DNA from 4 places in the Lysinibacillus sp. GW823-FHT02G10 genome. Region 2 is predicted to be linked to each of the others. Evidence: riboswitches for the same ligand, from Rfam matches in the RefSeq annotation. Region 2 holds a riboswitch; each other region holds the start of a gene.
The links. A riboswitch is a leader RNA that binds a small molecule or an ion and turns the genes downstream of it on or off. The one in region 2 is predicted to bind S-adenosylmethionine.
Positions count from the first base shown of each region.

Region 1: it holds a riboswitch for S-adenosylmethionine, as region 2 does, so the genes downstream of both, AC1RFD_RS03075 (YezD family protein) here and metA (homoserine O-acetyltransferase MetA) in region 2, are expected to answer to the same signal.
Region 3: it holds a riboswitch for S-adenosylmethionine, as region 2 does, so the genes downstream of both, AC1RFD_RS16750 (O-acetylhomoserine aminocarboxypropyltransferase/cysteine synthase family protein) here and metA (homoserine O-acetyltransferase MetA) in region 2, are expected to answer to the same signal.
Region 4: it holds a riboswitch for S-adenosylmethionine, as region 2 does, so the genes downstream of both, AC1RFD_RS20260 (bifunctional homocysteine S-methyltransferase/methylenetetrahydrofolate reductase) here and metA (homoserine O-acetyltransferase MetA) in region 2, are expected to answer to the same signal.

Region 1 is NZ_JBXAJI010000001.1:613,666-621,885, forward strand. Features, by position in the region: gene AC1RFD_RS03040 (general stress protein) at 1-54, shown strand, start outside; gene AC1RFD_RS03045 (hypothetical protein) at 170-526, opposite strand; gene AC1RFD_RS03050 (DMT family transporter) at 663-1,562, opposite strand; gene AC1RFD_RS03055 (LysR family transcriptional regulator) at 1,696-2,577, shown strand; gene AC1RFD_RS03060 (phosphopantothenoylcysteine decarboxylase domain-containing protein) at 2,649-3,323, shown strand; gene AC1RFD_RS03065 (TetR/AcrR family transcriptional regulator) at 3,426-4,028, shown strand; gene AC1RFD_RS03070 (DUF418 domain-containing protein) at 4,012-5,106, shown strand; SAM riboswitch class I at 5,277-5,372, shown strand; gene AC1RFD_RS03075 (YezD family protein) at 5,443-5,598, shown strand; gene AC1RFD_RS03080 (flavin reductase family protein) at 5,689-6,174, opposite strand; gene AC1RFD_RS03085 (VOC family protein) at 6,324-7,109, shown strand; gene AC1RFD_RS03090 (amphi-Trp domain-containing protein) at 7,480-7,758, opposite strand; gene AC1RFD_RS03095 (cold-shock protein) at 7,904-8,104, opposite strand.
Region 2 is NZ_JBXAJI010000001.1:1,327,784-1,336,003, forward strand. Features, by position in the region: gene AC1RFD_RS06915 (spore germination protein) at 1-1,068, shown strand, start outside; gene AC1RFD_RS06920 (Ger(x)C family spore germination protein) at 1,094-2,293, shown strand; gene AC1RFD_RS06925 (hypothetical protein) at 2,298-2,531, shown strand; gene AC1RFD_RS06930 (GerAB/ArcD/ProY family transporter) at 2,563-3,711, shown strand; gene metA (homoserine O-acetyltransferase MetA) at 3,751-4,686, opposite strand; SAM riboswitch class I at 4,810-4,921, opposite strand; gene AC1RFD_RS06940 (nucleotide excision repair endonuclease) at 5,125-5,496, shown strand; gene AC1RFD_RS06945 (hypothetical protein) at 5,549-5,935, opposite strand; gene AC1RFD_RS06950 (TrmB family transcriptional regulator) at 5,958-6,740, opposite strand; gene AC1RFD_RS06955 (TSUP family transporter) at 6,866-7,636, shown strand; gene panF (sodium/pantothenate symporter) at 7,677-8,220, opposite strand, start outside.
Region 3 is NZ_JBXAJI010000005.1:244,815-253,034, reverse strand. Features, by position in the region: gene AC1RFD_RS16760 (DASS family sodium-coupled anion symporter) at 1-411, opposite strand, end outside; gene AC1RFD_RS16755 (glycerol-3-phosphate acyltransferase) at 607-1,239, opposite strand; SAM riboswitch class I at 1,395-1,508, shown strand; gene AC1RFD_RS16750 (O-acetylhomoserine aminocarboxypropyltransferase/cysteine synthase family protein) at 1,625-2,926, shown strand; gene AC1RFD_RS16745 (hypothetical protein) at 3,259-3,642, shown strand; gene AC1RFD_RS16740 (homoserine dehydrogenase) at 4,106-5,092, shown strand; gene AC1RFD_RS16735 (MerR family transcriptional regulator) at 5,152-5,382, opposite strand; gene AC1RFD_RS16730 (DMT family transporter) at 5,538-6,401, shown strand; gene AC1RFD_RS16725 (response regulator transcription factor) at 6,478-7,170, shown strand; gene AC1RFD_RS16720 (hypothetical protein) at 7,148-7,303, shown strand; gene AC1RFD_RS16715 (sensor histidine kinase) at 7,320-8,220, shown strand, end outside.
Region 4 is NZ_JBXAJI010000010.1:26,774-34,993, forward strand. Features, by position in the region: gene metH (methionine synthase) at 1-1,776, opposite strand, end outside; gene AC1RFD_RS20260 (bifunctional homocysteine S-methyltransferase/methylenetetrahydrofolate reductase) at 1,769-3,616, opposite strand; SAM riboswitch class I at 3,706-3,806, opposite strand; gene AC1RFD_RS20265 (protoporphyrinogen oxidase) at 3,906-5,300, opposite strand; gene AC1RFD_RS20270 (globin-coupled sensor protein) at 5,540-6,832, opposite strand; gene AC1RFD_RS20275 (tetratricopeptide repeat protein) at 7,463-8,220, opposite strand, start outside.

The sequences.
Region 1 (8,220 bases), 710 kb from region 2:
TTAAGAAATCAACAGCGTATGGCAGAAGCAGAGCAATATAGAAGATTTTTATAATGAATCAAACTAACGAGATATGACTATTCCTTGCTAGTTTGAATATAGACAAAGTCGATTGTTTCGACTTTGTCTATTATTTTATCTAGCATTTCTTGAAAAGAAGGGCTATTTTTTAAATGCCATCTTTATATTTAGAAATGTTATTTTTCGTATTTAGTATTGAGAGAATAGGATCACTTGTTTTCTTTTTAAAAGGTTGCGAAAGCAGGTCTTGTAAATTAGTAGATTCTCTCATATCAAGGCTTTGTTTGGTTTCCATGAGGAGAACCCTTTGTCCTGTTGGTTTGACAAGGTATTGACGTACATAGCCATTTTCGTATCTGACCTCAATTTTCGATTTGTTCTTTTTTTCGTCTTCCTCTTCACGGCCACCGACATGTCTCATTAAATCCAGTAGGTTTTGTGTTTGAATTGGTTGATTATCCTTGGTTGGTAAATAATATGACGTATGTAAGGTTTGAATTTGCATGTATGAATCTCCTTTATTTTCGTCCCTGTAAAAGTTATACTATTTTACATGTAATCGTGCTATAAATTCAATACATAGTAGAAAAGGAAGCTTGAGAAATAACTCTCAGCTTCCTTTTTTATTCATATGCACTATATTATTGTATGACTTTTTCCTGTGCATCCTTTTTCATAAAACGTAATACATGGAAATGCTCTAATTGTGCTACTAAATTCCCTATAAGAATGAAGCTGCCACCAATCATTAATTTCATTGTTATGCCTTCTCCGATAAACATCATGGCAAACATAGCGGCAAAAATTGGTTCTAAGGAGAATATAAGACCTGTATGTGTAGCAGAAGTATACTGTTGTGCAACAGTTTGACCAACAAAGCAAAACGCACTACAGATGATGCCAAGCCCTAAAATAGCAATCCAGGATATCGCTGAATTTGGCATTGTTGGTGTTTCGAATAGAAAGGTTAACACAAGTGCATAAATTCCAGCAAAGCCAAGCTGATAAATTCCGTATGAAATGGACTCTACATTTCGTGTGAATGAGCTATTTAAAAGTAAATAAATTGAATAACATAACGCAGCAATTGCTACTAATAAATCACCTTTATGGAATGTGAATGAGCCGTGTGCTGTTAAGACGGTAATACCAATCATGGTACAAATGATCGCAAAGCTAACTGCTCGAGAAGGTAATTTTTTTTCAATAAAGCTGCTGAAAATCGGCACTAACACGACCGTTAGGCTCAAGATGAAGCCAGCATTTGAAACAGAAGTAGATTGTAAACCAAATAAACTTAACGCGAACACAATGAATAATAAAAATCCTTGAATAGCCGCATATTTTAATGTTTTACCATTTACTTTGATCATCCGTTTGTAAAAAATAAGTCCTGCTACAAAAAATGCGATGATACAACGTAATGCCACCACATTATAAACTGCCAACGTTTCTAGCCCCATGACCATAAAGGTATAAGAGAGCCCCCAAAACATTGTGACAATAACCATCAATACATTTGCTTTTCCTTGGATACTCATTATGTTCACCTACCATCTGTGTACTAAAACAGTTTTATACTAAAAATTACTATATATCTTGTATTGTGATTAGTAAAACGAATGTTTATAATGAATAGGATTAAAAAAATTCATGTATATAGAGGGATTGCGGATGAGCTTAGTGAAATATGAGATTTTAACAAAGGTGGCAGAGGTGGCAAGCTTTACAAAAGCAGCTGATGCGCTAGGGTTAACACAATCTGCTGTGAGTCATGCCGTGTCGAGTTTAGAAAAAGAGTTTGGCTTTGCGCTCATTCATCGAAGTCGTGTGGGTGTGACATTAACGAGTGAGGGACAAACAATGCTAAGGGCAATGCGTCAGGTTTTGGATGCTCAGGAATTATTGCAACAGGAAGCAGCTCACATTCATGGCGTGACACGAGGTAAGGTTCGAATTGGTGTGATATCGAGTATTTCTTCCAATTGGATGCCAGAAATTGTTCGAATTATGGATAATCAATTTCCAGGGATACAGGTGGAGTTACGAGAGGGAGATTACTATGAAATTGAACAATGGCTTTTAAGTGGTGAAGTAGAAGCAGGATTTTTGAATGGTCAAAAGTCAGAGCAATATCAGTTCACTGAGCTCCAACAAGACCCATTATTATGTATTGTTTCGGATAAAAGTCCATTGTTTGATAAGACAGAAATTGATATCGTAGATTTAGAGGATATGCCATTTATTATGACTTCCTATAAAGGGACAAATGATGTCAAGGTGCTATTAGAGCAATATCATGTTAAGCCGAATATCCGCTTTGAGCTTTCCGAGGAGGTAGGGATTCTTTCCATGATTTCTCATCATTTAGGGATCAGTATTTTACCTCAGTTGGTTATTCAAAATTTACCGCCAACATTGAGAGCGATTCCGTTAAAGCAAGGTGGCTACCGAACGATTGGTATTGCCATGAAACACCATGCTTCGCCCGTCACAAAGAAATTTGCAGAGATATTAAGTGCTTGGCTAAAAGAACAAAACAGCTCCCTAAAATAGTGGCTATTGAAGCCTATCCTTACATTACGTTAAAATAGTATTTGTATATATTTCAGAAAATAGGTGAGTGTATGTGGACATTACAGGGCAAAACCGTACTCATTACAAGTGGGGGAACACTTGAAAAATGGGATCGTGTACGAGGTCATACGAATTTATCAAAAGGCACAATGGGGTGTTATTTAGCAGAGGCGGCGCTGGCTGCTGGCGCTAACGTAGTATACATGCATGGTTACTTTGCACAGCTCCCAGAAAACCAAAATGATATGACATTGATACAATTTGAAGGCATAGAGGATTTAGGACAAAAGGTGCGTCATGCAGTTCAACAACAACATGTCGATATCGTTATTATGGCGGCTGCGGGCTCTGATTGGGTCATTGACAAAGTATATGATCAATCAGGTAATTTAATGGAGGAAACGGGGAAAATGCCTTCTGACGAACCACCTATTATTCATTTTAAAAAAGCACCAAAAGTATTAGGTCAAATTAAGGGATGGCAACCGAATGTAACGTTAGTAGGCTTTAAGCTCGAAGCAACGAATGATGAGGAATTCTTGTTAGCTCGTGCCAGACTGCGTATGGAAACAGCCAATGCACAATTTATGGTAGCAAATAGCTCTCAGTCTTTATATGGGGGGGATGAACCTCATTGGATTGTACCTGCTGATGGACAGCCTCTTAAAGTAATGGGCAAGCAAAAAACAGCAGAAGCTTTAATGATGTATTTACAAAATCAATAAATGTGAACTGTGTAGAGAAATATTTCTACACAGTTTTTTCTTGTCTAAAAGGTTAGCATCCTATAATATTTACTTAACGGTCGGTAAAAAAGGAGGGTAATAATGGGAAATAAAGAACAAACTTTTCACAAAATTATAGAAATTGCTTATGGGATGTTTGCGGAAAATGGATTTGAAAAAACAAGCTTAGCAATGATTGCTACAGAGGTCGGTATTTCAAAACCAGCCATTTACTATTATTTTCAATCAAAGGATCAATTAATCGCTTTCATATTTGATGAATTGTATAAAGAAATTCAACATGATGTTGCTGTGGATTATAAAGAGCTTTCTTCTGCTAATTTTAAGGAGGAATTACTTAAGCTAGGCTATAAATCTATTGAGGCACAGGACAAGGACCCTTATTTTAATAAAATATTTAATCAATATGTACTATTAGCGGCCCGCGATGAAAACTATAAAAGACAATTAGTAGAGCTAGAAACCAGCTTTTTAACGAGCTTTGTTGCTATCCTACGATATGGCGTACAGCTAGGCGTGCTAGAGGATACTCCCCATATAGAAGCGAAGGCACAAATGCTAGCCCTCGTCTATGATAATATCGGTAATTTCATGTTAACAGGCAACCAATTGAACTATAGGGCTATTTGGAAGGAGGCTGTACATAGCGTTATCCAAGGGGGCAAAGATGACAAAAAGAAATGATGATCGGCGCATTGAAGGTCTTGATTTTGCAAGAGCTCTCGCCATGCTTGGCATGTTCATTGTCAATTTTGGCGTCATAACAGGTTCTACAACGAATGGTTCAACATGGTTAATTGCCTTCCAACATCTTTTCGAGGGACGTGCTTCGGCCGTATTTGTCATGCTAGCAGGAATAGGGACAGCCTTAATGACTCGTCAGGCTAGAGAGAGTAAGGACCCAATCCTTCTTCGTCAAAATCGACTTACTTTGTGGAAGAGGGCGCTTTTGTTATTTACGATAGGGATAATTTTATATGCAATCGGCTGGACAGGAGATATATTACATTATTATGGCGTGTATATGTTTGTTGCTGCTTGGTTGATTGCCCAATCCAAGAAAATGATGATCTTCATAATCGGTGCCATCCTTATCCTTTCACAATGGCTTCAAATTCAATTTAGTTACCTTGCTGGTTGGCATCCAACATATGTGCTACTAGAGTATCTTGATTTTTGGACACCAGCAGGATTTATAAGAAATTTGATGTTTAATGGCTATCATCCACTATTCCCCTGGATTTGCTTCTTTCTGATAGGTATGGTAATGGGCACATTAGATTTAACAAATCATACATTAAGAAAAAACTTACTGGTGATAGGTTTATTGTTAGTCATCATGACTGAGACTTGTTCAACGTTATTCATTAAGATGACAACCATTCATTTATTAGATGTAGAGAGTGCATTGTATTTATTTGATACAGGACCGATTCCACCGAATATGATGTATGTCCTATCTAATTCGGCTTCGGCTATTGTCATCATTGTTGGCTCCATCTATCTTGTAGAGACATGTAAAAATAAAGTTATTCAATCTTTCATATTAACAGGACAAATGTCTTTAACGCATTATGTTGGCCATGTTGTTATAGGCATTGGAATACTAATTATTTGCCAAAAGCTGGAGAACCAAACACTTGCTTTTTCCATGCTGTATGCCTGCTGTTATTTTTTAGGATGTGTCGTTGTTTCTGTATGGTGGAGGACTAAACATCATCGAGGCCCACTTGAATTCATGATGAGGAAATGGAGCTTGTAATAAATTAATGGATTGCCATCTATTTCTCACTGACTAGGCATAAAATACTTTAGGTTTAGGGAGTCTTTTAATCTAAACGACATATTGCATAGTATTCAACTAGGTTTTCTAATATTTTGTATTGACATTCCTATAGCAGAATTATAGAATTATTTTCAAGAAACGCAGTACTCTTATCAAGAGAGGTGGAGGGACTTGGCCCAATGAAGCCTCGGCAACCGAACAACAGGTGCCAAATCCAACAGATGGTGTCTGAGAGATAGGAGGGGCTATCAATCAGTTTGATGCGTTGGCCTCTTTATGAACAATAAGGATAAAAAAGAAGGGGTGTATCGTATGGCTCAGTCAGTAAAAGTAGATGATAAGAAACTAGAGGCAATTGCGAAGGCGATTCAAAATCTTGAATTTGGTGAAGTGCATATTACGATTCAAGATGGTGTGATTGTGCAAATTAATAGGCTTGAAAAGCAGAGATTTCCGCAGAAAAAATAACAATGATTTCAGTAGAACTTATGTCAAACGGCCACCTATAAGCATGAAGGATTTCCTGTGCTTACAAGTGGCCCTTTTTTTGTGTAAAGACTAGCTATAAAAGCTTTTTGGTATGGGACCGATATGACGGCGATGATAAAGCAAAGGCTCTTTTTGAGCATTTGTAATGTCTACGACCTGCCCAATAAAAATGGTATGGTCGCCAGCATCGATTTGCTGAAATGTTTTACATTGTAAATTAGCTGCTGTATCATGTAAAATCGGTAGTCCTAAAGAGGAAGTTGACCATTTTGCTTGTGCAAAGCGATCAGGGATTTTACTGGCAAATAGTGTACATAAATGCTCTTGATCACTCGCTAAAATATTGACCGCAAAATTTGGCGCAGTCGTGAAATAAGGATGGAGCTGAGATTTTTTATCGAGTGACCACAAAATAAGGAGCGGGTCGATTGAAACAGATGCAAAGGAATTGACGGTTAAGCCAATCGGTTTTGTGTCATGACATGTCGTGACAACTGTTACGCCTGTAGGATAATTACCTAATGCCAATTTAAAAGCAGCTACTAAATCTGTCATTCAAATCACCTCTTTATGAAATTAGTGAACGGAGTTTGTAGGTAAACGAAACTTTTTTTCATATCCTACTAGTAACTCCTTTTCTTGAGTAAATTTTAAACTAATCAAACATACAGGTAAAGGTAATGGGGAAAGAAAGGGGAATGGCCATGACTTTATATTTTGATCATTTGGTTCATCAAGTGGAATCACCAGAAAATATAAAGGTTTTCTTCAATAAACGAAATGTCCATACAGTGAATGGTGGGCAGCACACGATGTGGGGGACTTATAATACGTTAAGCTACTTTGGCTTAAGCTATATTGAACAAATTGCTATCTATGATCGTGATTTATTTGAGCAAGCGGCACAATACCCATATTCCCTACATTATACGTTTAAACGTGATCAAGAGCGCCAGGGATTTTCTCGAATTGCTCTGCGCACAAAAAATATTGAGGAAGAGGGTCGACGCTTGCGAGCATTGGGCTATGAAGTATATGGACCAGATGCATGTAGCAGAACAAGACCAGATGGCACTGTGGTAGAATGGAAGCTACTGCATTTTGGTAAGCCAGATCTGCCAATTGATTTTCCATTTTTGATTGAATGGGCGGAGGAAGATGAAGAACGTTTGGTTCAATTAAAGGCAAGTGGTGCCATTGATGTCAAACAGGCTATAACGATGGAATCCGTCCAATTCTACGTCAAGGACATGCAGGCAACAGTTAAGCTGTGGCAAGAGGTGTTACAGCTACCAGTGCCTACGCAATATGAGCAGTATTTGTCACTACAGCTACCGAATATGCGCTTAGATTTCTATGAGGAAGAGAGCGCGATGACAATTACACTTGGTCATGTCAAAGAGGGACCATTTGGTGTGACATTAAAGGATCCTAAACGAACAAAGGAAACTTTAGTTTGCCCTGGTGCTTTTTATTGGATAAATCGATAAGGAGAAAAGGCTGGGCCATAACTAACTGGGACCTTCATTAAGCCGAATAATCTTTAAATTAACAAACATGATAACTAGAAAAACCGAACTATTCCGAAACACTTCGTAAGCGTTTTAGTGGATAGCTCGGTATTTTTATGGGCTGAAACAATTTTGCTCCCGCCTTTTTACATAAGTATTGAAAAACAAAACCATCAATAGAATTTCTGATGCTGGCTACTTGCTTTCTTGTGGATTTAGCGTTACAGAGGAGACCCTGGAGCGAAATCACCCCCTCACCTTGCTAAAATTTTAGCTAGTGACATGATCTTTAATTCAACAATATGGAAAAATCCACTTCATCAAAAAAGTGGATTTTCGTTGCCAATTATTATTCAATTGTCATTTTTTTCGGTGTTTCTGTACCTGTATACCAATCAAATTCAATTTCAAATGAATGCTTGTCGCCCTTTTTTGTATAGGAGTATTCGATTTTGAGCTGTTCACTTGGGCTGACAACTGTTGGCTCTGTGTCTTGAACAAAAGTGAATTCACCATTTTCTTTAAGCTTTTTTGCAATCGTTTCCAGTGTTGCTGCAAATTCTGCTACACTTTGTCGTTCTTTATGCTTCAAAATAACTTCAGTCATGGGTTTATTTTGTTTTTGCATCGAAATCCCTCCTTACGTTTTGTTACTTCTATTATAACATGGAGGGGGCATTCAGCTTATAAAACAATACAAAAAGCGGATGAAGGAAACGATGCATTTCCTAATCCGCTGCTAATCTGGAACTACACGGATAGTCCCATTACGCTTATAGTTTTACAACATTTGATGCTTGGGGTCCACGATTGCCTTCCACAACATCAAATGAAACCTTTTGACCTTCTTCAAGTGTACGGAAGCCTTCCTCCTGGATGCCCGTAAAATGAACAAATACATCTTCGCCATCATCACATTCAATAAAGCCATAACCTTTTTCATTATTGAACCACTTTACGATCCCCTGTTGCATAAGCATTCGCCTCCAATGCGCTTGAATGTAAAATAAAGTTAAATAAATGGTGCACTCATTGAGAAAATGTGAAAAAATTGCATTTTCTCTTAGAACATACAGGAATTGAACAAATA
Region 2 (8,220 bases):
AGGGAATCCTTTACGGAAACCTTGCGTACGAATACAGCGCTCATTCGTCGCAAAATAAAAAGTCCGAATCTCTGGATAAAATCACGCGTTATCGGAGATGTGACACAAACAGATGTAGCAGTGATGTATATAAATGGCATCGCCAGTGACAAAATCGTCGCAGAGGTATTGGCTCGATTAGATCGTATTAATATTGATGGCATTCTGGAAAGTGGCTATATTGAGGATTTTATTCAAGACTCAAAAAACTCTATGTTTCCTACCGTCTACAACTCTGAACGACCTGATGTCATCGCAGGTGAATTATTAGATGGCAAAGTGGCGATTCTAGTTGATGGCACACCTTTTGTCTTAGTCGTTCCAGCGCTATTTACATCCTTTTTACAATCAGCAGAAGATTATTATCAGCATTGGATGATTAGCTCACTTGTACGTATCTTGCGTTTCTTTGGTATCAGTCTAGCATTAGTAGCACCATCCTTGTATGTGGCGATTACTACCTTTCATCAGGAAATGCTACCGACACCCATGTTAATTAGCATTGCTTCACAAAGGGAAGGCGTACCCTTTCCTGCAGTAGTAGAAGCGCTTATTATGGAGGTTGCCTTTGAGGTCTTAAGGGAAGCTGGACTTCGTATGCCTCGAACAATCGGTCCTGCGGTATCCATCGTAGGTACTTTAGTTATTGGTCAGGCAGCAGTTGATGCAGGCGTCGTTTCCGCTGTAATGGTAATTATTGTAGCCTTAACAGCGATTTGTAGCTTTCTATTCCCTGCCTATGGCTTATCGAATACGATTCGTGTACTACGTTTCCCATTAATGATTTTAGCTGCTATGTTTGGTTTATTCGGTGTAATGTTTGGCATTATGCTAATTATTCTTCATCTATGTAGCATTCGTTCATTTGGTGTACCTTATTTAAGCCCATTCGCACCGTTGGTATTACAGGATCAGAAGGATGCGTTTCTGCTGTTCCCGCGTAGAAAGTTACTTACACGACCTCGTTTGGTCAATCAAAAAAATATTGTTAGAGGACATAAATATATCAATGTAAAAAGCAGGAAATAACAACTGGATAAATGAGGAATGGAATATGGCAAAAATAAACTGGATTTGCTTACTATGTATCCTCACAATACTGTTAAGTGGCTGCTGGAGTAAGCGTGAATTAAATGAATTGGCCATAGTCGTAGCATTTGGCATTGACAAAATAGATGAGGAATATGAAATTACAGTTCAAATTGTTGATCCTAGTGAAGTCTCAGTGCGCCAAGCTTCCACTCAACGCTCTCCTGTCGTTAGCTATCATTCGAGAGGCGAGACCATCTTTGAAGCCATTCGGAAAATGACGACTATTGCAGCTCGAAAACCTTATTTTGCCCACCTTCAAGTGGTTGTATTAGGGGAAGATCTCGCGAAAGAAGGCATTAGTGATGCACTTGATTTAATTGTAAGGGACCATGAATTTCGTAAGGATTTCGACGTCATTATGTCTCACGATGCAACAGCAAAGGAAGTATTAAATGTACTAACACCCATCGAAAAAGTTCCTGCTAATAAAATGTTAAATTCTCTTGATGTCTCTGAGAAGGCTTGGGGCTCCACGATAGCTGTTAATATTGATGAATTAGTCAATACATTAAGCAATAAGCATAAAGGGGCGTTAATTTCTGCTATTGAAGTTCATGGGGATAAGAAATTAGGGGTAGATCAAACAAATGTGCAACGTGTTAAAACACCTGTGCTATTACGTTATACAGGTTTAGCAGTCTTTAAAGGGGATAAATATATAGGGCTACTGACTGAGAGCGAAAGCAAAAGTATTAGTTTTCTTAATGACAAAATTCAAAGTACGATAGAAATCATCGCCTGTCCTAATAAAGGGACTTTGTCTACTGAAATCACCCAATCCACTACAAAGGTGAAAGGGTCATTTAAAAACGGGAAACCGAAAATCGATGTCCATATTAATGTAGAGCAGAATGTTGGAGAGGTCGAATGTGTTATCGATCTTACCAAAAATAAATCGATTGATTACGTTAATAAAAAAACAGCCCAGGGTATTGATGAACGCATTGAAAAAACTGTAGAGAAAATTCAACAGCAATATGAAGTCGATGTTTTTGGATTTGGGGATGCCCTACATCGGGCAGATCCAAAGCAGTGGAAAAAAATCAAGGATGACTGGACTTCCATTTTTCCAGATTTAGCAGTGGCTGTTCATGTAAAGGTAACAACCCAAGGTTCAGGTACGATGCAAAATTCATTATTAAACAAGCCAAAGGAGGAGTAATGAGATGGTACTAGCCGTAGCTATCTTGATTATTGCAATCATTGTTGCTCTTGTTTTTATTCCAAAGCTAAAAAAGCAACAGGATAGAAAAGCCATTATTGTATTCTCCTTTTTGCTACTTATTGGAACGGCTTTAAATATGGGGATTGCCCTTAAAATCCATATTCCTAGCCCATTAGATTTGATTACCTTTATCTTCACACCAATTAGGGATTACATTGTGTCATTCACAAAATAGAAAGATGGACTGAGAAACGGAGGGTAGCTTGATGGAAAAAGAGATAATTAGTTCAAGACAGTTTACAATCGTTACCTTTCTCTATTCTATCGGTACAGCGATTTTAATTATCCCTTCGAGTATTACTGGTGCCGCTAAGCAAGATGCTTGGATAGCGGCAAGCATTGGTGTTCTGCTCAGTTTACTGGTTCTAAAATTATTTTTAACACTGGCCAATCAAACACCGTCCCTAAACTTTATCGAGGCCAATGAAAAAATTCTTGGGCGTTTTTTCGGGAAAATCACAGCGATTTGTTTCCTGATTATGACCTTTCTTTCGGCTGGAGAATTACTTTATTTTATCGGTATTTTCATGAAAACGGAAGTTATGCCAGAGACACCGACATTAGCATTTGCCCTACTGTTCAGTATCCTTATTATGTATGCCGCTTATTTAGGGATTGAGACCTTTGCCCGTTCGGCAGAAATCCTCTTCCCATTGTTTATCTTTATTTTTATTTTTTTCGTCATTAGTATTACCCCTCAAATTACATTTGAGAATATTCAGCCTCTACTAGAAGCGACCAAAGCATCTATGTTTTATAGTATTGCACGCTTTATGAGTATCTTTTCCTTTCCATTAATTGTATTATTGATGCTCTATCCTACTGGCGTCAATGTACAGCCGTCTGCACAGAAAGGGCTATATATTGGGGCAATCCTTGGCGGAATCGTCTTAGTTACGTTGATTGTCCTATCGATTCTTGTATTAGGTCCTGAAAACACTGCATCAAGGACATTTCCTAGCTATGCCTTAGCGCAAAGAATATCTATAGGGAATTTTTTACAGCGCATTGAAATCATTATGGCATTTATGTGGATTACGTCTATATATATTCGTACATTTATGTATTTCTATACGACCGTTGTTGGCCTTGCACAAATTTTGAAGATTAAGGATCATCGTCCGCTTATTATACCGATGGGTATAATTGTCATTGGACTTTCTCAAATTGTTCATCCAGATATTGTGCATTCTACTAATTATAATAATGAAATTTGGCCAATTTTTTCCTTTATTTTCACCATTTTATTACCCATACTTTTGCTGATTGTAGTAGTTATTCGCAATCGTAAATCCAAGGCTCAAAATAACGAAACACCTCAGCAGGAAACAGAAAATGACAATCAAAAAGTCTAATTTCTTCTAAGCTAGAAAAGAAATTAGACTTTTTATTAATTAAATATGATATTCGATTTCATCTACAAAATCCCATTCATATGGTGTTTCTTGGTAAACATAGTAGTTCAACCAGTTAGAGAATAATAGATGCGTATGGGCACGCCATGTATTCATCGGCACTTGTGTCGGATCGTCATTCGGGAAGTAGTTTACAGGAACGGCGATATCTATGCCCTTCGCCACATCGCGACTGTATTCATCGGCTAGCGTTGTCGCATCATACTCTAGATGCCCCGTAATCATAATATTTTTATTATCTTTTGATTGTACAATAAATACCCCAGCATCCTCTGAATAGGATAATAATCGTAGATCTGGATGATTGCGAACCTCGTCAATCGAAACAGATGTATAGCGTGAATGGGGCGCAGTAAATAAATCACTAAAGCCACGTACCAAATCTACAGTTAAATCTGTAATCACATGGGAATAGACGCCTGAGCATTTAGCAGAAAGCTCAACCTTCCCAATGCCATAATGATGATACAATGCAGCCTGTGCCCCCCAACATATATGTAGCACGGATGTCACATTCTTTTTAGACCAATCCATAATTTCTGAAATTTCCTGCCAATAGTTGACCTCTTCAAAAGCCATTTTTTCTACTGGCGCACCAGTTATAATCATACCATCATAGCGTCGGTGTCGAATCTGATTGAACGTTGTGTAGAAAAGCTGCAAATGGGATTTACTCACATTTTTAGACTCGTGTGTGGCTGTATTCAAAAAGGTAATATTCACTTGTAATGGTGTATTCCCCAATAAACGTAATAATTGGAGCTCTGTTTTTTCTTTTTCAGGCATTAAATTTAATATTAATATATTTAATGGACGGATTTGCTGTGTTTTCGCACGATCTTCTTCCATGACGAAGATTTTTTCCTCACGTAAATGTTCTCCAGCTGGTAAATTTTTCGGAATATTAATTGGCATCTTGCTTTCCCCTCTCTATAATCACTCTCTTTTAGCAAATCTTGCTTGCGTAGGATGCAACGAAATTAAAAAATCCTCCTCATTCCATACGAGATAGAATGAGAAGGATTTTTTTCACGTCCACTCTTATCTCTCAAAGGAAAAAATCCTTTGCTGGAATTAGCACCTTTCTAACAATTGTTAGAGGTTGCTGAAGCGTCATCGGGCCAAATCCCTCAGCTTCTCTTGATAAGATTATTTAATTATCTTGAATTGTAACACGAACTAGTTAGAATATCAATAATTCATAGAATATTTTGTGATTCACGCGCATGTTTCTTGGTCATTTGATGTACACTAAGCTTGCTATCTGTGGGGTTTCTACATTTAAAATTTATGGTAAACATGCCGTAATTATGTTACCATATACTTTTAGTAAGAGAGAGGAACGTGAATAGTTTGATTAAAATTGAATTTCCAAAACCAGATCTAGTAATCCGTCAACGTGAACAAGATTTAAAACCAGGTGATGTGCCAATCACACCTTACTTCGGTTTTATTGACTTCCATAAAATCACACGTGATAAAGGCGGCATTTTCTTATTCTATAATGACAAGAATGAGCTATTGTTTGTTGGGAAAGCACGTAAAATTCGTCAACGTATTAAAAAACATTTCGAGGATAATGTATCTCCGATGAAAAACCATCGTGATGAAGTGTTCAAAATTGAAGTCTATGAAGTAGAAGATCCAATGGAACGTGAAATTTACGAAACATATGCGATTAATACTTTCCGCTCTAAATATAACGTAGACAAAGTCTTTTATTAGATATCACGTAAAGAAACCGAAATCTCATCTAAAGGGATTTCGGTTTCTTTTATCACATAATGGTCATACGATCAATTGGCGTACTCTGACCGTTTATTCGCAAATCAATGGTATCCAGCTCAGGATTCTTGACGGTGACTTTAAAAACATAGGGTTGAGCCTCTTTCCTTTGCTCGCTGCCTTCTTCTAACTGGATAATAAGCCTATTTCCCTCAGCTGTAATACTTGCCAATACATTCCCTTTTGAATAATAAACAAGGTAATATGGAGCATCCTTTTCATGTAATAGTTGTATTCTGTCATTAGAAACGATATTTTTTTGGACCTTATCTGGGACAACCGTTAGCTCATGAATCGTTGGTGGTTCGGTAGGTGGTGTAGCATTACAGGCTCCTAGCATTAGTAGGCTTATTAAACCTAGCAACACGAATTTTTTCAAGTTCCTCCCCTTCCTTATACGACTATTCTAAGAAAAAAGCTTTACGTTCCTTAGCAATCCAGTCTTCTAACTCCTGGTCATCACGTTTTACTAACCGATTGATGAGCACATCATGCCATATATAATCCTCTAACAAATAAATATGAACCGGATCATTGGTGATAAAGGCCGTCTCTTGGGTAGATGGAGAATGACCATAAATCATTTCCTGACCATCTATCGATAAGATAAACCAATGCGGTGTAGACGCTTTTTTTGTATAATGTGTGGCTCTATGCTGGTCAATTGAGGCGAGATGCTCTCCTACATACAACGTAATGCCATGAACAGGAACATGCAGCGCCACCTCTTGCAAATCTTCACGTAAGGCATCATACATATCTTCCCACATCGACAGCATCACTTTTTTCTTCGCCTTCTTTAGAAGTGACTGACAATAGTTGATAATGGATTCCTTGCCCTTCAGCATGACCACTTTAGGCTCAGCTTCCTGTACTTTTTCCTCTAATTTCTCTAATTTCCCGCTTATAGACGTAAAATTCGACTCCCAGCGCTGTTGCATTTGCTGTAAGAACACAGACACAGGCATTGCCGAATAGGTCGTTTGTTCTGCGGTCTCTTCTTTTAACACGATGCCCTTTTCTACAAGGATATTTAAAATATCATACACTCTTGCACGTGGTATGCCAGAATTTTTACTAACCTGATAAGCACTGACATGACTTTGCTGAACAAGTGCCGTATAGGCCTTCGCTTCATATTCTGTAAAACCCATTTCTTTCAGCTGGGTGATTAATTCCTCCATGTAATCCCTCCGTTATCTTTATTATAGGCTACCAATGTGAAGTTTTGCCAATGAAAAAATGGGGTTTACAGCGCAAATAAAATTAGTTACTATTTCAGTAGTAACTAAATTTAAAGAGGTGTCATATGTTGTTTGAAATCGATGTACATATTCTAATATTATTAATTTCTTTTGGATTTCTGGCGGCTTTTGTTGACTCAGTAGTGGGAGGGGGCGGTTTAATTTCACTACCAGCCTTACTATTTGTTGGGCTCAATCCAGCTGCTGCGGTTGCCACGAACAAACTAGCAGGAGCTATGGGCTCGCTCACTTCCTCTATTTCTTTCTATCGTTCTGGCCAGCTGGACATTCGCTCTGTCCTCAAATATTTTCCACTAGCATTTATCGGATCATTATGTGGTGCTTGGACTGTGCATCTGATTAATCCAGCATTACTAAAGCCATTAATGCTTGTTATGCTGGCGGCTGTTGGGGTATATACGATCTTTAAAAAAGATTGGGGTGCTGTCTCTACCGTAAAAAATCTATCTAAAAAACATTTGTTTTTATTTATGCTGCTATTATTTGCTATTGGTTTTTATGATGGATTTCTTGGTCCTGGCACAGGGTCGTTTTTAATCTTTAGCTTCTTATTGGTAGGCTTCGATTTTTTAAAGGCGGCTGGTAATGCGAAGTTTTTAAATTTGGCGAGTAATGTGGCTGGTGTTTGTATGTTTGCTTACTTAGGTCAAATTCATTATGTTTATGGTCTAGTCATGGGCATTGCGCAAATTGGTGGGGCTATGCTTGGCTCACGGATGGCAATCAAGAAAGGAAGTGGCTTTGTCCGCACACTATTTATTGTCGTTACAATGACATTACTTGCGAAAAATGCCTATGATTTTATGATGCATTAAAATAAACGCCACAGAATTTGAAATCTGTGGCGTTTTGGCGTTAAATCATAAGCTTTTCGTTTTTAAATTTATGACTAGTGGACAAACTGACAATCACAAAAATAAAGAAGGATGCGACAATTGGTATCGTGACTGTATGCATACCAAAGACAGAAGGATAAAACCGATCAATCATAATATACAACAACATGCCTGAAATCATTGACGCAATCGCTCCGTATTTATTCGCTTTTTTCCAATACAATCCTAAAACGACTGTCCAAATAAAGACAGCCTCTAGTCCACCGAAGGCAAATAAGTTCAACCACACTAATAAATCAGGTGGATTGAGTGCAAAGATGACAACGGCTAGGCCAATGACTGTTGTTACAATAAAGCTTGCACGCTTTATCTCTGCATCACTAGCTTTCGGCTTCATATAATTTAAATAGATATCTTTGACAACTGTAGAGCTGACAAGCATTAGTAAAGCATTAACCGTAGACATTGTCGCAGCCATTGGTGCAGCTAAAACGATTCCTGCTAAAAATGGCGGTAATACCTTCAATGTCAGGAGCGGCATGACTTTATCACCAATCTCAATG
Region 3 (8,220 bases), on a different contig from region 2:
CAGTGAAAGAATCCAAAGTGCAAGTCGTTTATGTAGATTAGTAATTTGCATTGCTGCCGCTAGAAAAAGAGCTGCTGCTACTAAAGCAACGGCAGAATTACTAAAGCCACTTAAAGATAATTTTAATGCGCTAGCTGTTCCTAGCTCTGTAGTTGGATTATCCATTGACGGAGCGAGTCCTAGTAAAACAGTTACTAGTGCAATGATCATGGCCGAGCTCACAGGATATGAAACGGCCTCTGTAACCCAAAGGATGACTGCAAAAGCTAAAATGGCTAAAGCTCGTTGCCCAGCTATAGGTAAATCACCATTGTTAGGTAAGAAGGTAATAATGATTAGTAACGCGAATGCCAAGCCAATCCATAGTGGCTTTAAATTAAGTTTTGTAGCTGCTTGCTTTGGTGAAGACATATTTTCTCATCCTTTCTACGATAAAAATGACGATTATTATCCATAACATCGGCCTGTATAATGTTTTATTGAGATAAGAATATGTCTATTTTATTGTAGAAAAAAATCTATGTGAAAATGGTGTTTTTTACAGCAATATGAGTAGATAAAGAGAAAAAATACGGTCACAAAAAATACAAAAATATCCATTAAATATTATTTCTTTTTCTTAAAGGCAGATGTTACTTTAGGCTCTGTTCCATTGACTAATCGTTTAATATTTTCGAGGTGCAGGATGATGGCTATGCCAAAAAGAAGAAGAGCTATAATGGTTGGGCCAATGCCAGGAATCCATAAATAAGTTACTGTACAAAACACGAGATAAAATTCTAGAACACCTACAATTAAATAATTTGTTGCAAAGGATAAAATAACAAATAAAATAAGTGCAAATAAACCAATCTTCCAATCAACAGCAAGTAAAATACCAATGATGGAGGCCGTTCCTTTCCCGCCGTTGAAGCCCATGTAGAAGGGGAAATTATGACCTAAAATAACCCCAGCAGCCATAATATAAGTAAGCAGCCAAATTTGTTCTTCTGTTAAATGAATGGCGTCCCCTAGATAAAAATGCGCACCTATAATAGCGACAACGCCTTTGCCTATATCGATGAGGGCTACTAAAACGCCATACTTCCAGCCAAGGGAAAGAGTAGCATTAGAGGCACCAGCATTACCGTGGCCAGCCTTTTTTAAATCAACCCCCGATAAAAATTGAGCCACTTTAGAGCCGTGAATACAGCCTATTAAATAGCCAATCATAAGAAAAATGATCACGGCCTTTACCATAAAAATACTCCTCTCAAAATTTTTTCTAAAATAGTGTATGCGTTCATATTACGTATAAGAGCAGACAGAAGTTTCGGAAAAAATAAAATTTACTTGTTGACAGAAAAAAACTCTATGTTTATACTGTGTAACAACGATGGAAATTGAATCTCATACTCTTATCAAGAGCGGCGGAGGGATAGGCCCTATGATGCCCGGCAACCAGTAAGCAATGAGCTTACTAAGGTGCTAATTCCTACAGATTCTTACTTGGATCTGGCAGATAAGGGGAGGAAAACTTGCAACCGCAACCCTCTTCTTAGCTGAAGAGGGTTTTTGTTTTCTACAGAAAAATCCTCCTCATCTCCGGTACCATCGTAAAAAAATAACCATTTGGAGGTACACAATGACAAATTTTAAACCAGAAACATTGCTGTTGCATGGTGGTCAAGAGCCAGACCCAGTGACGGGTTCTCGCACAGTTCCAGTCTATCGCTCAACTGCTTTCGTATTTAAAGACACTGCTCATGCGCAACGTCTTTTTGCCTTAGAGGAAGCAGGGAACATTTACACACGAATTACCAACCCAACAGTTGATGTGTTTGAAAAACGTGTGGCTTTATTGGAAGGTGGAACAGCAGCAGTAGCACTTTCATCTGGTGCAGCAGCTATCGCATTTTCCATTTTAAATCTAGCTGGAGCTGGTGATGAGATAGTAGCAGCTAGTTCTTTATATGGTGGTACGTATAATTTATTTGCTAACACATTGCCAAACTATGGTATTAAAACAATTTTTGTAGATGAAACAAACCCAGAGAATTTCAAAGCAGCGATTACTGATAAAACAAAAGCTGTCTTTGCAGAGGTTTATGGTAATCCAAGTTTAAAGGTTTTAGATATTGAGGCAGTAGCTAAAATTGCACATGATAATGGTCTACCATTAATTATTGACAGCACGTTCGCTTCTCCTTACGGTTCTACACCTATTGAATACGGCGCAGATGTTGTAGTTCATTCAGCAACTAAATGGATAGGAGGTCATGGTACAACTTTAGGGGGCGTTGTTGTAGACGCTGGTAAGTTTGATTGGACTAGCGGTCGATTCCCTGGTTTTACTGAACCAGATGCCTCTTACCATGGTCTACGTTATGGAATTGATACAGCTTCTGCTGCCTTTGCTACAAAGCTACGTGTACAATTATTACGTGATTTTGGTCCAACATTAAGTGCTGATGCTGCTTTTAATTTATTGCAAGGGTTAGAAACGCTTCATCTGCGTATCCCTAAACACAATGAAAATGCATTGGCAGTGGCTGAGTATTTACAAAACCACCCATCTGTGGAGTATGTAAATTATAATGGCCTAGAAGATTTTCCGACACATGAGTTAGCAAAAAAATATTTAAGAAATGGCTTCGGTTCAGTGCTTACATTTGGCATAAAGGGTGGACGAGAAGCTGGGCGAAAGCTTATTGATAGCGTGAAATTATTTTCACATGTAGCAAATGTAGGTGATGCAAAGTCATTAATTATTCATCCAGCTTCCACTACTCATCAGCAACTATCAGCAGACGAATTAGTTCAAGCTGGTGTAACCGAGTCGCTCATTCGCTTATCCATCGGTTTAGAGGCAGTAGAGGATATTATTGCTGATTTAGATCAAGCCATTACACAGGCTACAACAACTGAACAAACAGTAGAAGCTTAAAGTTTAAAGAAAATGGTAAGATGTTGTGACGTTAACGTATTTTCTCATTCGATTAGCCTCATTTGGTAATGCGTTAAACGTTGCTACATCAATCTATTACTGCACCCGTTAATTATCAGAACCTTATAAAAAATAATACCAAGTAATTTTATATGTATTATTGACTTTATTAAATCCATGTTATATACTAGGAAATAAGTTAACAGTACGAAAATTTTTTTAAAAAAGGTAAATGTTTTCATAAGTGCTCCCCCACTTTTGAATATATAGAAGAGTAGTTGCCTAGCCAGTGATTACTCTTCCCAAAAACTGATGATAAAGGAGTGTTTAAAATGGGTAACATCTATAGTGCGCAAAACATTGTATCCTATCTAATATATGAGCTAAATGAAGGGCATGTATTTGTCAACAATAAATCCATTCAACACCTTCTTACATCAGTCGAAAGAAAATGGCAGGAAGTATTTGGTCATACAGCATTTCAAGAACATGTTTTTACTGAAAAGGACTTTACTGTAAAGGAAGTATTTGAGGCATATGAACAGTACGGTGTGAGCCATATCTCACTTCCTGCAACAGAGTTTTACTTGAAGTATGGTACATTTCAATTAGTGGAACGTACGTATGCAATACCAAATTTTACAGAAGAAGAGATTAGTCTTGTTCAACAAGCTTTAGCACAATATCGTTATCAATTGCTTTCAAAAGCAAGTTAAAACCCCCTCATATTTTTAAGCTCATTCTCTGCTGCTACAGGGAATGAGTTTTTTCTTTAAAGGGATTGTTATGAGTGTCTGAGCATACATATATATAATAGAAGAAAGACATTCATATATTGAAATGTAAATAGTCAATATTTGTTCAAATCTTATAGATTGATTAATAAAACGTATAATAAAGGGAATGAAACCGATTTCTTTTGCACATCTAGAGAAAACAAATGTCCTTCCTAGAAAGATTTTTCTTGTGCAAAGCGTGTATTTGCGTTACAATTTTCTTTAAGTTAAATTTTGAATTATTTGAATTTGTGTGTGTCCTAACACATATAGAAATAGCGAAACTCATACAAAGAGAGTTGTTGGCTAAAGACTGCGGTGGGTGTCAAATTGTCATGACACAACCCCATGGAAAATTAGCTTTAATGAAACTGCGGAATGTAAGTTGGAGGGAATAACAAGAATGGCAACTATAAAGGCAGCGATTTTAGGATTTGGAACGGTAGGTCAGGGGATTTACCATATTTTAAATGAAAAACGAGAAGAGCTAAAAAATAAATTAGGTATTGAATTAGAGGTAGCGAAGATTTTAGTGACAGATGCTAGTCGTGAACGTGTCCCAGGCACAGCACATTTAATGACAACAAGTATGGATGAAGTCTTAGCAGAGCCAGGTATGCAGGTAGTGTTTGAAGCAATTGTGAACGAAGAACCTGCATACAGTTATTTAAAGCGAGCGGTGGAACATAAATGTCATGTTATTACTGCCAATAAAGTGATGTTTGCCAAACGAGGCTTGGAGTTGCAGGATCTTGCAAAAGCTAATGGCGTTTTTGTAGGCTATGAGGCTACTACCGCTGGTGGCGTACCTGTTATAAAAACAATGAAAAATATCTTACTTGTAAATGATGTAAGTCGTATACAAGGTGTCTTAAATGGCACATGTAATTATATTTTAACAAAAATGCGTGCACAGGGCTGGTCGTTCGAAACAGCTTTAAAAGAGGCACAAGGCTTAGGTTATGCCGAAGCAGATCCATATAATGATATATCTGGGCAGGATGCATTTAAAAAATTAATGATATTAAGTGCCTTAGCTTTTGGTGAGCAGCCTGACTGGTCAGATGTAGAGGTAATTGGGATCGATAGTATCTCTGCTGAACAGGTTCATGAAGCATGTGAAAAGGGTCTTCGTTACCGCCATGTTGCTGAGGTGGAAAAACTAGCTGACGGTAAGATTATTGCAAAAGTAGGTCCTCAACTAGTTGATAAAGAGCATCCACTTTATCCAGTCGATGATGTGTTCAATGCGGTGGCATTAGAGACTAACTATATTGGTACATTAACTTTAATCGGTCCTGGAGCAGGGATGTATCCAACAGCGAGTGTCATGGTAGAAGATTATGCTGAAATCATTGGGAAAAGAGCAGGATTTGTTGTGACAATCTAATAAAAACTTTAAAAAAGGCCCGCCATTCAACAATGTTCAATTGTATGAATGGTGGGCTTTTAGTCTTCATCTTTGACGTCTATGTCCTCTGGAATAGGAGTAGCACGCCAAATTTCAATTTCCTCTTTTATACGTTCCAATTGTTTAAAATAAGTGCTGAATTGTCCACTATTGATTAAAATTTGTTGGCCATCGTAAACAGAACGGATGCGTCCTTCGTAAATTAGACGCATTACTTGATCCTCAGGCATACCAAGATCAATAGCTGTCTCTTCAATTGATTTGTACATACGATTCGCTCCTTTTACTGTTTTTATTATAACGTCCATTCATGAGAAAACATACTATTGGAATTAAAAGAAAAGTAAAAATGATAATTGTTTGATTTTGGATAAATATGTATGATTAGTATGGAGAAAGATGTGAAGCGGGGATGAGCTGAAAAATGTTAAATTCATTGTTTGTATTACTAGCAGCTATTCTATGGGGAATGACAGGTACTGCCCAGACATATTTGGATGAAGGGGTATCTCCAATAGCTGTAGCCACGATTCGTTCAGCGATTGGTGGCAGTTTATTATTAGCTATTACGATTATAATGAGGAAAATTAATTTTTTAAGATGGTCATGGAAATGGACAATTTTAGCTGCGGCTAGTATTGCGTTTTTCCAAGGTCTTTTCTTCTCATCCATTCGTCTAACAGGTATAGCCATTGGAACTGTTGCTACTATTGGTAGTGCACCAGTGTTTTCTGGTGTATTAGAGTGGCTAGTATGGAAAACACGTCCCACAGCAGTATGGGGACTTGCTACATTGATGGCCATTATCGGATGTCTTTTATTGTTTATGAATAATGGAGAGGAGTCTGTTCACGTTGGCGGATTCACATTAGCGCTTTGTGCAGGTTTGTCCTTTGCATTTTACACAAACATAAGTAAAAAATTAATGGCACAAGAAGAAGCATTACCCGCAGTTGCTATGACATTCTCCATTTGCGCTTTGTTTTTACTGCCGTTTTCTATACAAGATGGATTTTCCTGGTTAGTAGATGTGCACAACTTATGGACAATGTTATTTATGGGGATTATGTGTACAAGCGTAGCGTATTTCCTGTTTTTAAGTGGACTACAAAAAATTAGTTCATCCTCAGCTGTAACACTTTCATTAGCAGAACCATTGACTGCTGCAATTCTTGGTGTGTTTTTAATTGGAGAACACTTAAGTATAGTTTCCTGGCTTGGAGTAGCGATGCTTTTAGGTGGCATTGTTGTTTTAACATTGGGTGGGAGAAAAAAGCTAAAACCTTAAGAAATTCTTCATTTTTATAATAGCTGGTTTTTAAGATTTAAAAGATACACTTATATTTGAGAGCGAGGTGTATATCATGACGAAATTAACAGTTCTTGTTACAGATGACGATCAAGATATTCGTGATGGTATTGAAATCTATTTAAAAAATGAAGGCTATCATGTCATTAAAGCAGCAGATGGCTTAGATGCATTAAAAAAGCTAGAGAACAATGAAGTACATTTAATAATTTTAGATATCATGATGCCAAATATGGATGGAATTACAGCAACCTTTAAAATTAGGGAAGAGCGCAATATTCCCATTATCATGCTGAGTGCAAAGGCGGAGGATGGCGATAAGATTCATGGATTATCGGTTGGAGCAGATGATTATGTAACAAAGCCATTTCATCCATTAGAGCTGTTGGCACGTGTAAAATCTCAGCTGCGCCGTTATGTTCAGCTAGGAACGTATAGTGAGGGAGCTACAAAAGTGGAAATAGACGGACTTATTCTTGATGAAGAGGCAAAAGAGGTTGTACTAGAAGGAGAACCAGTTCGACTAACCCCGATAGAATATAAAATTACAGAACTATTAATGAAAAATGCAGGGCGTGTGTTTTCGATTCGTGAAATTTATGAACGTGTTTGGAATGAGGAAGCTTATAATGCTGAAAATATTGTAGCTGTTCACATTCGGAAAATACGTGAGAAAATTGAAGCTGATCCGAAAAATCCACGCTATCTAAAGGTGGTATGGGGCGTTGGCTATAAAATGGAAAAATAAATTAGAGAAGTATATGACTATTGCTGGATTTATTGCAGGTGTTATTGGGCTTATCTATTTTGGAATTTATGCCTATCAAATCGTCGATTCTCGCTCCTCAGAGGTTTTACAATTGTTAGAAAGAATTTTTTAGAGGAGTGTAAAAAGGGATGATAAAAAAATGGAAATCTCTTCTCGTATTAATGTGTTTAATCTGGACAATTTTCGGAGTCTTTACTTTTTATAATGTGGGCTATCAGTATATTGGTAAATCATATTTTGATTCGGAAAATTTCCAACATGAAATCGATAATTTCACGGCAGAACTAGGACCGTTAGTAATTAATGTACCAAATGCAGAAGAATTGAAAAATAAAATTGAGATTACTCAAACTGAAATAGAAGATCATCGTAATTATTATGGTACATTAGGACAGCAAATCGATAATATTAAGGCACAATACGAACAACGTATTCAGGAAGCTATAGATGCCAATGCAACAGAATTAAAGACAAAGCTAGTGTCTGAACGTGATAATAAAATTAAAGATATTACAGCAAATTTTGAAGATGATGAGCATGTAAGAAAAAAGATTCTTGCTGAAAAGGAAGCCCTCATTGATAAATATATTAAAGCAGCAAAAGGTGAATCCAAAAACTTTGGAAAAAACTATGACTATTGGTCTTATGAGTTGACCAATACAGAAACTGGTAAAACGTACCGTGCAGGTGATGTTACCGAAAGTAGTGCCTATAAAATTAAGTATACTGATCGAAAACCGCTATATGCATGGAATATCAGTGAGAATTTAAGAGATATTTTTTACAATACCGAAACATACGTGAATGTAGATGATCTTTACGAAACAGCTGAATATACAGGTGTAATAGCTATTTCAAAAAAAGCAGCTATGTCAGAAGATGTTATACAGGGAGGGTATCAACAATTTCAACAGTTTCAACGCAATCAATATACTCACTACTTTATTTGGCTCACAAGTATTTTAATGGCCGTCTTTGTATGGAGGGGGCGTAAAGACTTATTACAGATAGTTACGAGTATGAAGGAAA
Region 4 (8,220 bases), on a different contig from region 2:
ATTTGCGAGTTTGATTTCCTCTTCAGGGATGGATGCATAACGCTCCAATTTCTCTGTATTAACAATGGCATAATCTAAGCCCGCCTGTGTACAATGATAGAGATAAACAGCATTCAGTACTTCACGACCAACAGGTGGTAAGCCAAATGAGATATTACTTACGCCAAGTACAGTCAATGTCTGCGGCAATTTTTCTTTGATGAGACGAATGCCTTCAATCGTTTCTAGCGCTGAACCAATATACTGCTCATCCCCAGTTCCTACAGGGAACATTAATGGGTCGAAAATGATATCCTCTGGTGCAATCCCCCATTTTTCCGTTAAAAGTTGATAGGAGCGCTCGGCAATTTCGAGCTTTCGATGACGGTCAACCGCCATCCCCTTTTCATCTATCGTTCCAACAACTAATGATGCACCATATTTTTTCACGAGTGGTAATACTGCATCAAATCGTTCTTCACCATCCTCTAAATTAATAGAGTTAATGATGGCTTTCCCTTGTGAAAACTTTAATGCTTCCTCAATTACTTTTTCATCAGTTGAGTCAATCACAAGAGGCACCTTAACCTTTTTTACAACCTCCTGCATAAATCCACGCATATCGGCTAATTCATCGCGATCAGGGTTGGCTAAACAAATATCAATAACATGTGCACCATTTTTGACTTGAGCACGTGCAATCTCTGCGGCCTCCTCAAATTTCCCGTCAATGATTAAATTCTTAAATTTACGAGAGCCGATTACATTTGTTCTCTCCCCAATAAATAACGGACGCATAGAATCGTCATACAATAACGGTTCAATTCCTGATACCGCATGACCATGTGTTTTTTCTGGTAATTGACGAGGTTTTTCATCTTTTAAGATCTCACGAATGGCTGCAATATGAGCGGGTGTCGTCCCACAACATCCACCTACAATATTAAGCCAACCCTTTTCTGCAAAGCCTTTTAATTTTTGTGATAGCGATTCTGGTGATTCGTGATAACACCCTTCTTCATCTGGTAAGCCAGCATTTGGGTAACAGCTAATATAGCCTGTTGAAAGCTCTGCTAATGAACGAATGTGATCCGTCATAAACTCAGGTCCCGTCGCACAGTTTAGGCCAACTGATAATGGTTTAATATGCTCGATCGAAATATAAAAGGCATCAATTGTTTGCCCTGCAAGCGTTGTACCCATCGGTTCTATTGTTCCTGAAATCATGACAGGTAGCTCTTTTCCCGTTGATGCAAAAGCGCGCTTTACGCCAAGTGTGCCTGCTTTGACATTGAGCATATCCTGACTTGTTTCTAATAACAAAACGTCGGCTCCTGCCTCAATTAATGCTTTTGCCTGTACATAAAAATTTTCCTCTAGCTCTTCAAATGTAATACCACCTGTTACTGATAACGTTTTTGTTGTTGGCCCCATAGCCCCTGCAACAAAACGTGGCCAATCTGATGTGGAATAACGATCCACTGCTTGGCGAGCAATTTCCACTGCACGCTTATTAATTACTTCTGCTTTTGTGCCAAGATCATATTCATTTAACACAAGAGGCGTCCCACCAAATGTATTTGTACAAATAATATCTGCGCCTGCCTCTAAGTATTTATGGTGAATTTTTTCAATAACATCTGGTCTAGTAAGCACAAGATTTTCATTACAGCCATCAAGTTCCTCGCCACCAAAATCCTCTGCTGATAAATTTTCATTTTGTAGCATTGTTCCCATTGCGCCATCAAGAATTAAAATACGTTTCTCTAGTTGCTCTTCAATCGAGTGCTTAGCCATGTATACTTACTCCTTTTTTCTGTTCATCCAATTGCTCTATATATTTCATCAACTCTAGTGTCACATCGTAACGTAAAAATGGTGTAATAAGGTAAATCCCATTGAAATATTGCGTAGCCACTTCTACTAATTCTTTGGCAATAGCAATCCCTTCCAATGTTGCCCTTTCTTTATCTTCTCCACATGCTTTCATTCTTGTTAAGGCATCTTCAGATAATTTGATACCTGGCACTTCATGATGTAAAAATTCAGCGCTTTTATAACTCGTAACAGGCATAATACCGATGTAAATTGGAGCTTGTAAATGCTTTGTTGCCTCATAAATCTCTACAATTTTCTCTTTCGTATATACTGGTTGAGAAATGAAGTAGTCTGCCCCATGCTCAATTTTCTTCTCCAAGCGTGTCACAGCACGATCTAACACACGGACGTTTGGATTAAATGCAGCAGCAACTGAGAAATTTGCTTTTTTACGAAGTGGCTTACCTGAGAAAGAGACCCCTTCATTTAATTGCTTAATTAATTGGATTAGCTCCATGGAAGATACATCATAAACACTTGTCGCACCTGGGAAATCTCCTACTTTCGTTGGATCACCCGTAACGGCCAACACATCATGAATACCTAAAGCATTTAACCCCATTAAATGAGATTGTAGACCAATTAAATTACGGTCTCGACATGTAATATGAGTTAGTGGGCGTACACCATGTGAGCTCTTCAACAATGCGCCCATTGCAATATTGCTAATACGTGGAGAGGCCAATGAATTGTCTGCCATCATAACTACATCTGCACCTGCATCATATAATTGCTTTGCTCCTTCAAGGAACCCATCAATCTCTAAATGTCTAGGCGTATCCAACTCTACTATGACAGAACGTTCACGTTTAACTTTTTCATGAAGAGGCTCATACTTTGTTGGCTCCGCTTCCCGAACAATCTCAATCTTTTTAGGCTTCGCAAGCTTCTCCTGAACCGGTGATAACTCTTCTAAATACTTCTTTGCTGCTGCAATATGTTTGGGTGTTGTACCACAGCAGCCCCCTATTAAACGTACACCTTGATCACGCAATTCAACAGCCGCTCGACCAAAATAATCAGCTTCTGATTCATAAACGACACGCCCATCCTCTAAGTCCAGAAGTGATGCATTTGGATAGGCCGACATAAATGCCTTATTAGGAAGTTCTACACCTTCAAATGCCTGAATTGTATGGTGTGGACCTAGTCGACAATTGACACCAACAATATCAGCACCTAGGGCTTCAAGCTCATGGAGAGCATTATTTAAAGACATCCCATTTTGTAGAACACCGGGCTCATGCATAGAAACTTGTGCAATAATCGGCAATTTTGTTTTTTCTCGTAGCATCTTTAAGGTTGCTGTTAATTCTTCAAAATCATAATAAGTTTCAAGTAAAAGGCCATCTGGATTCCCTGCAAGTAAGACGCTTGCTTGTTCTTCAATAGTCGCTAATATTTCATCCAAGGTTGCATCACTTTTACGAATTCCCCGAATACCACCAATTGTTCCTAAAACAAATTGACCGCCATCAGCCGCTGCTCGTTTTGCGATGGTGATAGCAGCTTCATTAAATTGTTGGACACGTGATTCCAATCCATAGCGAGCTAATTTAATGGCATTTGCACCGTACGTATTCGTTTGAATGATGTCAGCACCAGCCGCAATATATTCTCTATGAATCTTTTCAATTAACTCGGGTCTCTGAACATTCATTTCCTCATGGCAATACTCCAATCCATAGCCATATAGCACTGTGCCTATTGCACCGTCTGCCGTCAATACATGCGTTTTTAACCTTTCAAGCAATCCCATAAAATTAGCCTCTCTTCCTATGTCTCTATATAATAAAAAGCCTTCTTTCATAAAAAAAGAAGGCTTTAACGATTCATCATTGTTGTTCCTTCTCATCTTCGACTCAACGGTCTTCTGGATTTAGCACCTGACAATAAAGTTGGTTGCTGAAGCTTCAATGGGCCAGTCCCTCTGCTTCTCTTGATAAGAATTAAGTATGAATTTTTTAAATAATTAAAAGAATCATATCGTTTACTGACGAATGAGTCAAGACTATTTCACATAACAAAGTTTTTTTCCACTTAAAACCTTAGAAATTGGCAAGTTCCTTTGCAAGCTCTTCACCAATTTTTTTCCCGTTTTGAATGCAAGCACCAATACCTACGCCAAAATACGAGCACCCTGCAATCGATAAATTAGGATATTTCTCATGTAATTCTTGTAGTAATCCTTGTAATGCTTCACGATGCGCTAGATCATATTTAGGCATTTGATCAATCCATTTTGTTACATTCACAACGGTTGGCTGCTCCTCTATTCCTAGGCTCTTTCTCACATCTTCTAAAGCAACTGCTGCCAATTCTTCATCCGTCATGGCGCGTAGTTGCTCATAGGCTGGATTGATGCTCTTATAAAAGAGTCGCACAAGTAATTTATTTTCTTTCGATGTATGCTTCCATTTACGACTAGTCCAAGTTGCCGCATTACAAGTTACGTCTGAATTATGGGAAACAATATAGCCCGTTCCATCTGCTGGCAATTTAGCGTCTGGCACATCAAAACCTAAATAGATAGTAATCGCTGACGCTGTCGTAAATTGGTCAAAATAGCGGTTTAAAGATTCATCCTGTAGCAGATTTTGTACAGTATCGTTCGGTAATGCTAAAACGACATAATCTGACTCAATAATTTCACCATTAGCTAAGGAAATTGTGTAGTTCTTATCTTGTTTTTGAACATTTAGTGTAGTAACACCCTTGATAATTTCTACATCGGATAAGGTTTGTTCAAGTCGATCAATTAAAGAAGATAAACCATTTTTAAAGGATATAAATTTTTTGTTCGCTGCTTTAACAAATTGCTCACGATTCGCATCAAAGCCTTTAATAATACTTCCAAAATCATTCTTATAATCAATTAAATACGGTAAAGTAGAGCCAATAGAAAGCTGATGTAAATCTCCCGAATAAACACCTGCAAGGACTGGTGCAATTTGGTTTTTCACCAGTTCCTCTCCTAAATAGTAAGTTAAAAATTCACCAATTGAACTTTCCTTTGTGAAGCCATTGTTTGGCAATGTTAAATCCTTCAACGCTTCTTTTTTTCCCTGCTCGGAAATAAGTGTACTTTCCTCTAAGGATGCTACACTCATCGGTATTCCGAAAGTTGAATCTGCCGGAATAGCATGTAACTCATTATTCGTATAAATATAAGAAATACCTGTTTCGTTGTAAACTAATTCCGCCTCAAAATCAAGCTCCTGCACGAGTTCCATAACGCCTTGATGACGGGCTACAATAGAATCAGCACCCGTTTCCATGATGAAACCTTGTTCATGTGCTGAATATAATTTGCCTCCTAAATATGTATTTTTTTCTATAAGCACTAGACGAACATTTAAATTATGTTCCTTCACTTGACGTTGCAAATAATGCATTGTACATAGTCCTGTAATACCGCCGCCTAAAACAACAACTGTTTTCATCATAACCGCCCCTATTATTCATTCTTTCTACAGTATAATCCTTTTTTCATTGAAAATTACGTAAACCCTTTACAAATTTAGCAAAAATAGAGCTATTTCATCAGTGAAATAGCTCTTACTTTCTGAATCTCTATAAAATTGATCCTCTATAGCGATAACTTCACAACAAACATTTAAATAGGTACTATAGTGTTTATTACGTCTAAAAATATGAAAAATAGAATGTAAATGTTAGTAGTCTATCCTTTTAAATTTTGCGCAAAGCTCGCTAATTTTTCAGCTGAATTTGTTACCTCAGTAAATGAAGTGCCTAATTCACTTAATATGCCTACAATTGCTTGTATTTTTGTTGCCATACACTCATTTTGATCTTTTGCTTCTGTCATGGCTCCCAATATACTCGTAAATTGGCCTTCAGTTTGTAACATATTTTCTTCACCTGCTGCAACTTCATCTTGAATGTTGGTCAAAGAATACTCTAATTTCTCTGTTCGTTCACCTGTCTTTTTCAATAACAAAGCCACCGCTGTAACAGATTCTTTTGTCTGAATTGATAATTTACGTACTTCATCGGCCACTACGCTAAAGCCCTTTCCCGCTTCCCCAGCACGTGCTGCTTCAATTGCAGCATTTAAAGCCAATAGATTCGTTTGATTCGCAATATTGGTCACAACACTCATAATTGTTTCCATTTCCTTAGACATACCTGATAATTGTTCAATATTTTCTTCTATATCATGAAGAGAATGACTAATATTGAGCATATTTTGTGATTGATTTTTTAAACGCTCGCGACCCTCAAGTGCTTGGTTTTCAGCCAGTGTAGACACATCGAGTGATTTTTTTGCCAAATGTTTAATTTCGTCAGATTGCTTACTTAAGCAGCAAAATGAATTATTGGTTTCCTGCGAGATAGCTGCAAGTGCTTCCGAAGAATCTACAATCTGTCGTTCAATCGCTTCTTTTTCATGAACCATTTTTTCTTTCAGTTGTTCCACAGTGTTTTCAAAAGCTTCTAAAACGAGTTGTTGCTCAAAATTACAAATTTTCGATATAGCTCTGATCGTATTAAATTGATCTTGTGGAAATTCTATATTTTTTTCGACTAAATCAATAAATGATATCGATAAATCTTGGAATGCGCAGATATACCACTGTGTTCTAAGCCCAATGTGGACATGCACCTTTGCAATTTTTACACGCCTTTGGTAATACATCTCATCAATGGTTCCGTTAAACATTTCAATAATATGTTGCCGTAATGTTACTTTAAGCTTTTCTACAGAACTATGATGACTGATAATATCTACCAAATGATGCTCTGTTCCAATCATGTTGTAAAAACGGTTTACGATGTGATCTACATTATCCATAACTATTGGCTGGAAAGCTTTTAAATATTGTAAGTCGTTCTTCGTTAAGTTCAGCATTTCAATTTGCTTCGCCATCGATTGACGAGAGGACAAATCCATTTTCACTGTGTATTGCTGTAAATCCAATACCTTCGTCTTTCTTTGTTTTTGAAAAATCACACATCTTCCCTCTTTCATTCCGTTTACTTTCATCAGGCTGAGAAACATCAAATCCCTTTTAACATATTGATGGATACACGAAAAAATACCGATAAAATCTGATTAGTCAGATTTAATGGTTACATTCGATAGCGCAATTCCGTATGACAAACTTCCTCCAAAAGTATGTCGGGTACCCATTTGCTCAATTTATCCTAAGGTCATTTGCTCTCAGCAAACAGATATAGTCCCTACATGACTAACAGTAAATTATTTACGTATGCTTCTTTTCAAAATCACTCATTTACATTAATCATTTTATAAATGACTGTCAATCTTATTAATACCATTTTTTTACACAAAATGTATAAAAAGTCCTTGTTGTTAAATAAAGCGTAATAAACTATAAAAAAGCTACCACAATATTATTGGGTAGCTTTTTTAACTATTTTTTTGTTTATTATGCTTACTTGCTTTATATTTATTCTACTTTTTTATCGATCATCTTCAAATTTCACTATACTAATATTTTTTATCCTCAATCATGATCTATCTAAATACTCGTAAAAAGCAGTATGATTTAGACTAAAATACCCATATACCCTAGCATTATAAATCATTCTAAAAGCCTATGTTTTTTTAACACTAAATTTACAATCCTTTAAGTTCCTGTAATATTTTAGCCGCTTCTTCGGATCCTGCATCTGCCGCGAGTCCATACCATTTAATAGCTTCTTTCAGATTTCTATCTAACCCTGTATCTTTATTAAAAATATGCCCCAATTGTAGCTTGGCTTCCACATCTCCTTGAAGTGCAGCCTGCTTAAACCAATGAATACCTTTTTCGAGATTGCGTATTCCTGCCAGACCATTACTCCATATATAACCTAAATCATAAAAGGCGTCTACATGATATTGCTCCGCAGCTCTTTCATACCAAAACAGACCACGATTGACATCTTTCGCTTGGCCTAAGCGCCCCTCTAAATAAATTCCACCAAGTCGATATTGTGCTTCCACATACCCTGCCTCAGCTGATTTTTTATAGGCGTTAAAAGCTTCTTTCTCATCTACCTCAACGCCTAACCCCTGCTCATAAATTATTCCTAACGTAAACATTGCCTCTGCCACATTCTTTTGTGCAGCATAATCAAACCATTTTTTTGCTAATGTATAATTCGTTGCTACGCCCTCGCCATTAAAGTACATATCTGCTAAATTATTGGCAGCATCCGCATGTCCCTGCAAAGCTGCTTTTTCATAGTATGAAAAGGCAAGGGAATAATTTTCCTCCATACCTATGCCCCCAAAGCAAAAATTCCCAAGCATATATTGAGCATCTGCATTTCCCTGGGCAGCGGCTAGCTCAAACCATTTCAATGATTTTTCAGGTTGAAAATGTTTACCCT